Regions from separate parts of the Streptomyces sp. NPDC002851 genome, predicted to be linked through region 2. Evidence: predicted binding sites of a transcription regulator. Region 2 holds the regulator's gene; the other holds the start of a gene.
What was found. The regulator HspR, encoded in region 2, represses chaperone genes until heat shock. The targets are predictions, from matches to a motif close to TTGAGNNNNNNNNNCTCAA.
Positions count from the first base shown of each region.

Region 1: the regulator HspR is predicted to act here: its motif matches at 1,471-1,489, upstream of lon (endopeptidase La).

Region 1 covers NZ_JBSFUT010000007.1:160,249-163,654, forward strand. Annotated here, with positions in the region: gene lon (endopeptidase La) at 1-1,448, opposite strand, end outside; gene ACWD10_RS10450 (SAM-dependent methyltransferase) at 1,652-2,431, shown strand; partial or broken gene ACWD10_RS10455 (rhomboid-like protein) at 2,547-3,404, opposite strand.
Region 2 covers NZ_JBSFUT010000042.1:42,470-45,875, reverse strand. Annotated here, with positions in the region: gene grpE (nucleotide exchange factor GrpE) at 1-91, shown strand, start outside; gene dnaJ (molecular chaperone DnaJ) at 161-1,342, shown strand; gene ACWD10_RS32475 (heat shock protein transcriptional repressor HspR) at 1,348-1,815, shown strand; gene ACWD10_RS32470 (LuxR family transcriptional regulator) at 2,146-3,168, shown strand; gene ACWD10_RS32465 (helix-turn-helix transcriptional regulator) at 3,131-3,406, opposite strand, start outside.

The sequences.
Region 1 (3,406 bases), on a different contig from region 2:
TCGCGGAAGGTGTGGTTCTGCGCCGGGTCGAGCACTTCGAGCAGGGCCGCGGCCGGGTCGCCCCGGAAGTCGGAGCCGACCTTGTCGATCTCGTCGAGCAGGACGACCGGGTTCATGGAACCCGCCTCCTTGATCGCCCGTACGATTCGGCCGGGCAGCGCGCCCACGTACGTACGCCGGTGGCCGCGGATCTCCGCCTCGTCCCGGACGCCACCGAGCGCGACCCGCACGAACTTCCGCCCCATGGCGTGCGCCACGGACTCGCCGAGCGAGGTCTTGCCGACGCCGGGCGGGCCGACGAGCGCGAGCACGGCGCCGCCGCGACGCCCGCCGATGACACCCAGACCCCGGTCCTCGCGGCGCTTGCGGACCGCCAGGTACTCGGTGATCCGCTCCTTCACGTCGTCGAGCCCGGAGTGCTCGGCGTCGAGGACGGCCTTGGCGCCCTCGATGTCGTACGCGTCCTCACTGCGCTCGTTCCACGGCAGTTCGAGCACGGTGTCCAGCCAGGTGCGGATCCAGGAGCCCTCGGGCGACTGGTCGCTGGCCCGCTCCAGCTTGTCGACCTCCTTGAGCGCGGCCTCGCGCACCTTCTCGGGCAGGTCGGCGGCCTCGACCCGGGCCCGGTAGTCATCCGACTCCTCGCCCTCCGACTCGCCGTTGAGCTCGCGCAGCTCCTTGCGTACCGCCTCCAGCTGGCGGCGGAGCAGGAACTCGCGCTGCTGCTTGTCGACGCCCTCCTGGACGTCCTTGGCGATGGACTCCGCGACGTCCTGCTCGGCGAGGTGGTCGCTGAGCAGCTTGGCGGCGAGCTTGAGGCGGGCGACCGGGTCCGCGGTCTCCAGGAGCTGGACCTTCTGCTCGGTGGTCAGGAACGGCGAGTACCCGGAGTTGTCGGCCAGTTGGGATACATCGTCGATCTGCTGGACGCGATCAACGACCTGCCAGGCGCCGCGCTTCTTCAGCCAGCTCGTGGCGAGTGCCTTGTACTCCTTGGCCAGTTCGGCGACGGCACCGGGCAGCGGGTCGGGCACGGTCTCGTCGACCTCGGTGCCCTCCACCCACAGGGCGGCGCCGGGTCCGGTGGTGCCCGCGCCGATCTTCACGCGGCGGCGGCCCTTGATGAGGGCGCCCGGGTCACCGTCGGCGAGCCGGCCCACCTGCTCGACGGTGCCGAGGACGCCGGTGCCCGCGTACGTCCCGTCGATCCGTGGGACGAGCAGCACCCTGGGCTTGCCGGGCCCGCCCGTCTCCCGACCACCGCCCCTCATCGACGCGCTTCGCGCGGCCCCTGCCGTTGGGGCGGCGGCTTGCGCGGCCTCCACCGCGGCTCGTACGTCGGGATCGTTCAGGTCCAGGGGCACGACCATGCCGGGCAGCACGACCTCGTCATCGAGCGGCAGCACGGGCAGGTTGAGCGACGCGTTCACCGTGGACTCGTTAGCCATGATCTCCCCTTCGGCATTCAAGTTGAGCAATACCGACTCAATGCTTGTGAGCCTGGAGATGTTCCCCGAGGGTCGTTCGCTGTGAGCGATCGGGCGGCAGCAGGGCGTTCTTCGGGAACGCCGGCCCTGCCCGGAGGCTTCCCGGAGGCTCCGCCGCCGGAGGCACTTCCCCGCGGGTGCGGGCGTGGGCGAGGATGCTGCTCGTGGACCGAGAGATGATCAGCAGTCTTGCTCACCGTGACCACCCCATCGCCGCCCCGCTGCACGAGATCCGCGTCGACCGGCTTCTGGAACAGGCGCTGCCGCGTGGTGACGAGCGGGTCCTCGACCTCGGCTGCGGCGAGGGCAGTTGGCTGCTCCGCGCCGCGGCGGACCGACCCGGGGTGCGCGCCGACGGTGTCGACCTCAGCGAACCCGCGCTGGAGCGCGGCCGGGAGCGGATCGCGGCGGCCGGTCTTGCGGGGCAGGTCGCGCTGCACCACGCGGATGTCGCCGAGTACGACGCGCGGAGCCAGTACGACGTGGTGCTCTGCGTCGGCGCGACGCACGCGTTCGGCGGGCTGCTTCCCACCCTGGAGGCGGCCCGCAGACACCTCGCGCCGAGCGGCACCCTGATCGTCGGCGACGGCTTCTGGGAGCGCGAGCCCGGTCCCGAGACGCTCCAGGTGGGCTTTGCGGCCGACGAGTTCGCGGACCTGGGGACGACCGTGGACCTGGTGGCGCGGGACGGCTGGGTTCCGGTGCAGGGGCATGTGAGCACCCGCGAGGAATGGGACGACTACGAGTGGGCCTGGACCGGCTCACTCTCCCGCTGGGCCCTCGAGAACCCGCAGCACCCGGAGAGCGCCGAGGCCCTCAAGGCCGCCGAACAGCACCGCGCGGAGTGGCTCCACGGCTACCGGGGCACGCTCGGTTTCCTGACCCTGATCCTGCGTCGGCCGTCGCGGCCGGAGCCGCACACGTTGTTCCGGCAGCAGATGTAGCCGCAGGTGGAGCAGCAGCAGGTGCAGCAGCAGATGCACGGGCGGTGGCCTTGTGGCCCCGGCCTCGCAGCAGGGGCCAGGTGGCCACGCCGATGAGCAGGGACAGCAGATGTCCCCAGTTCGTCAGCGGGTCGGTGAGCGCGAGCAGGTCGTCGACCAGGTACGCGCCCGCGCCGCCGAGCAGCAGCCACCGCGGCCACCGGGGAAGCAGCCCCGCGAGCGCCCCGACACACGCCGTGACACCGAAGCTGATCCCGTAGTCGAGCCGGTGCAGGGAACTCTCCGGCAGCCGGTCGGCAAGGACCCAAAGCCCGACCGGGAGCTCGGTGAGCAGCGTGGCCAGACCGTGTCCGAGCAGGAACACCCCGGCCGTACGCCGCCCGCCGACCCGCCGCTCCAGGGCGGTCAGGACGAGCAGAAACCCGAGGGCGTACGGCGAGGTCACCCCGCCCGCGATCCACAGCGCACTGGCGACGAGCGCGAGCACGGGGGCGTTCACCAGGTGCGCGACATCGGTACTCGACCCGCGAAGCACCGTGTCCAGCACCTGCGGATCGGCGTACGCGGCGAACAGCGAGGTAGCGGTGAGCACGGCGGCGAAGCCGAAGGTGAAGGGGGTGCCGAGGGGGGTGGGCAGGAGACGGGAGAGGAGCCCGGGGCGTCGGGCATTGCGGGCGCGGCGGGTGACGGGGCCGGAGGGGCTTGGGTGGTGCGGTTCGGGGATCTCCTCGGAGCGGATCCCCGGGCCGTGCGTCCGGCCGTGTCCCGGCCCGGGGATCCGCTCCGAGGCAGGTGAGGCAGGTCCTGCCTCCTGCCCGTGGATCCGCTCCGACACAGACCCTGCCCCCTGCCCGGGGATCAGCCCGACGTCCCGCTCCCCGGCGGATCGCTCCCCGCCGGGTCCGGTCCCCCGGTCCTTGCCCCGGGGCTCGGCACCGCCCGTGGGGCGCCGCGTCGTCGCGCTGGTCCGCACGC
Region 2 (3,406 bases):
GAAGGGCGCCGCCGAGAAGGGCGCCTCCGCCGAGAAGGGCGACGAGGCAGCGGCCGACACCAAGGAGAGCGGTGGCCCGGACGAGGGCTGACGTGATCGGAAGAACTGACGTCGGCGGTCACACCGACGTCATGGAGAAGCGAGAGGAGGGACGCCGGGGATGAGCACCAAGGACTTCATCGAGAAGGACTACTACAAGGTCCTCGGCGTCCCCAAGGACGCCACCGACGCCGAGATCAAGAAGGCGTACCGCAAGCTCGCCCGGGAGAACCACCCCGACGCGAACAAGGGCAACACCAAGGCGGAGGAGCGCTTCAAGGAGATCTCCGAGGCGAACGACATCCTCGGCGACCCCAAGAAGCGCAAGGAGTACGACGAGGCGCGCGCCCTCTTCGGCAACGGCGGGTTCCGTCCGGGACCCGGCGGGCCCGGCGGCGGCCAGTTCAACTTCGACCTCGGCGACCTCTTCGGCGGCGGCGCGCCGGGCACCGGCGGTGGCACCGCGGGCGGCTTCGGCGGCGGCCTGGGCGACGTGTTCGGCGGCCTGTTCGGCCGCGGCGGCACGACCCGGACCCAGCCGCGGCGCGGCCAGGACATCGAGTCCGAGGTCACGCTGAGTTTCACCGAGGCGATCGAGGGCGCGACGGTCCCGCTGCGGATGTCGTCCCAGGAGCCGTGCAAGGCGTGCTCGGGCACCGGCGACAAGAACGGCACGCCGCGGGTGTGCCCGACGTGTGTCGGCACGGGCCAGGTCTCGCGCGGCGGGGGCGGCGGTTTCTCCCTCACGGACCCCTGCGTGGACTGCAAGGGCCGCGGCCTCATCGCGGAGACCCCGTGCGAGGTCTGCAAGGGCTCGGGCCGGGCGAAGTCCTCCCGGACGATGCAGGTCCGCATCCCGGCGGGCGTGAGCGACGGCCAGCGCATCAGGCTCCGCGGGAAGGGCGCACCGGGCGAACGGGGCGGCCCGGCGGGCGACTTGTACGTGGTCGTGCACGTGGACGCCCACCCGGTGTTCGGGCGCAAGGGCGACAACCTCACCGTCGTCGTGCCGGTCTCCTTCACGGAGGCGGCGCTCGGCGGCGAGGTGAAGGTGCCCACGCTCGGCGGCCCTTCGGTCACCCTGAAGCTGCCCGCAGGTACGCCCAACGGCCGCACGATGCGGGCCCGCGGGAAGGGTGCGGTGCGCAAGGACGGTACGCGCGGCGACCTCCTGGTCACCGTCGAGGTGGTGGTTCCCAAGGACCTCTCCGCCACGGCGAAGGAGGCCCTGGAGTCGTACCGTGAGGCGACTGCGGACCAGGATCCGCGGGCAGAACTGTTCCAGGCCGCGAAGGGAGCGTGACCCCCATGGACCCCAGGGCGAGGGACGGCCGTCGTCGTAACCCGTACGAACTGACCGACGAGACCCCGGTGTACGTCATCTCGGTGGCGGCACAGCTGAGCGGCCTGCACCCGCAGACGCTGCGGCAGTACGACCGCCTCGGCCTGGTGTCTCCCGACCGCACGGCCGGTCGTGGCCGCCGCTACTCGGCCCGCGACATCGAACTGCTCCGCCAAGTGCAGCAGTTGTCGCAGGACGAGGGCATCAACCTGGCCGGGATCAAGCGCATCATCGAGCTGGAGAACCAGGTGGCCGCCCTCCAGCAGCGGGTCGCCGAACTCTCGGCGGCCGTCGAGGGCGCGGCCGCGGCGATGCAGCAACGCGAGGCCCAGGTCCACGCCTCGTACCGCCGCGACCTGGTCCCGTACCAGGAGGCCCACCCGACGAGTGCCCTGGTGGTGTGGCGGCCCAAGCGGTCGCCGTCGGGCGAGTAGTCGGGGGAGTAGGGGCGTAGCGGGGTAGCGGGATCGCGGCGTAGCGAGGTAGCGGGGTCCAACGCCTGAGCGAGAGAGGGCCGGGAGATCGACATCTCCCGGCCCTCTCTCTGTATGTGTCCGCTCCCCCCGCCCCTGCGGACACAGAGTTGAGCCCCGCTCTGCGGCTGGCTCAGGTAACCGGCCGGTTCCCACGATGCCGTGCGGCCGCGGCGCCTACCAGCGTCATGTTGGTGCGGTGCCGGAGGCGGGGGTGGGGACGAGCGGGACGTTTTGCCGTGTTCTTCGCGTGGAGCGGCAATTGCTGTGCTCCGGGGGTACGTTGCGGCCGTGAGTACCGCGACTGAGGATGCGTGTGAGGGGCACGAGCACGGGGTGGAGCGGCTGTGCGGGGCCGGGGACGCGGCGTATGCCCTTGCGGTGGCGGAGGGGCGGATCGGCCGAGAGGAGGCCGCGGAGGCACTCTGCCTGATCGACCTCGGGCTGCTGCACCCGGATCCCCGCGACGACCGCTGGCTGCTACCTGTCGGCCCCGGCGAGGTCATATCCCGACTGATGCGGGATGTACGGGCGGATGTCGACGCGGCGCATCGGCGGGTTGCCGGGGCGGCGGCTGCGGTGGAGCGGTTCGCGGGGCTGGGGGGAGGCGGGGAGAGTGGCGGTGAGGTGATCAGGGTGCTCGAGGGCATGCCCCGGATCCAGGCAGCCACAGTCGAGGCCGCTGCTCGGTGCGAGGTCGAGAACGTGGCTATCCAGCCCGGTGGAATCCGCCCGGAGGAGGACCTGGTCGAAGCCCTGACCAAGGCGAGGGGCCTGGCCCGACGCGGGATTCGGATGCGGAGCCTGTACACCCATGTCGCCAGGCACGGTCAAGGGCTGTACGCCTACCTGGAACAGATCGGTGACGTCGCGGAGGTCCGCACCCTGGAGGAAGTCCCTGAGAGACTGCTGGTGTTCGACCGCACGGTGGCGTTCGTTCCGGGGAACGCGGACCGCACCATCGCGCTGGAGATCCGTCACCCCGCGCTGGTGGAATACCTCTGCACCGTCTTCGAGCGGCTGTGGCGCATCGCCGTGCCCCTGGCCGTGAAGCTGCCGGATCGTACCGCCATCGCGGGAGTCACGCTGCGGGACCACTCCGTGGCGGCACTCCTGGCGGAGGGGTTTGCAGATGCGGAGATCGCGCACCGCCTCGGCATCAATGTGCGTACCTGCCGGGAACATATACGCAAGCTGGCCGAGACCCTGGGCAGTTCGAGCCGGGCACAGCTCGGCGTACGCATTGCTCAGGCCGGTCTCGACACGCCGCCGGGAGTCACTGGTCGTCCTCCAGAAGCCCCGACCGCGCGATGAGATAGCCGAGCTGCGCCCGGCTGCCGCTGCCCAACACCTGGGCCAGTTTGGCTATATGGGCCCGGCAGGTGCGGACGTTCATGCCGAGGCGGCGTGCGATCGCCTCGTCCACGTGGCCCTCCACGAGGAGCTTCGCGATGGAGCGCTGGACGCCCGTGATGCCGTCCATTTTGTTCTCGTAGGGGATCTCCCCGTTCAGCGGCACGGCCACTCGCCAGAACTGCTCGAAGACGCCGAC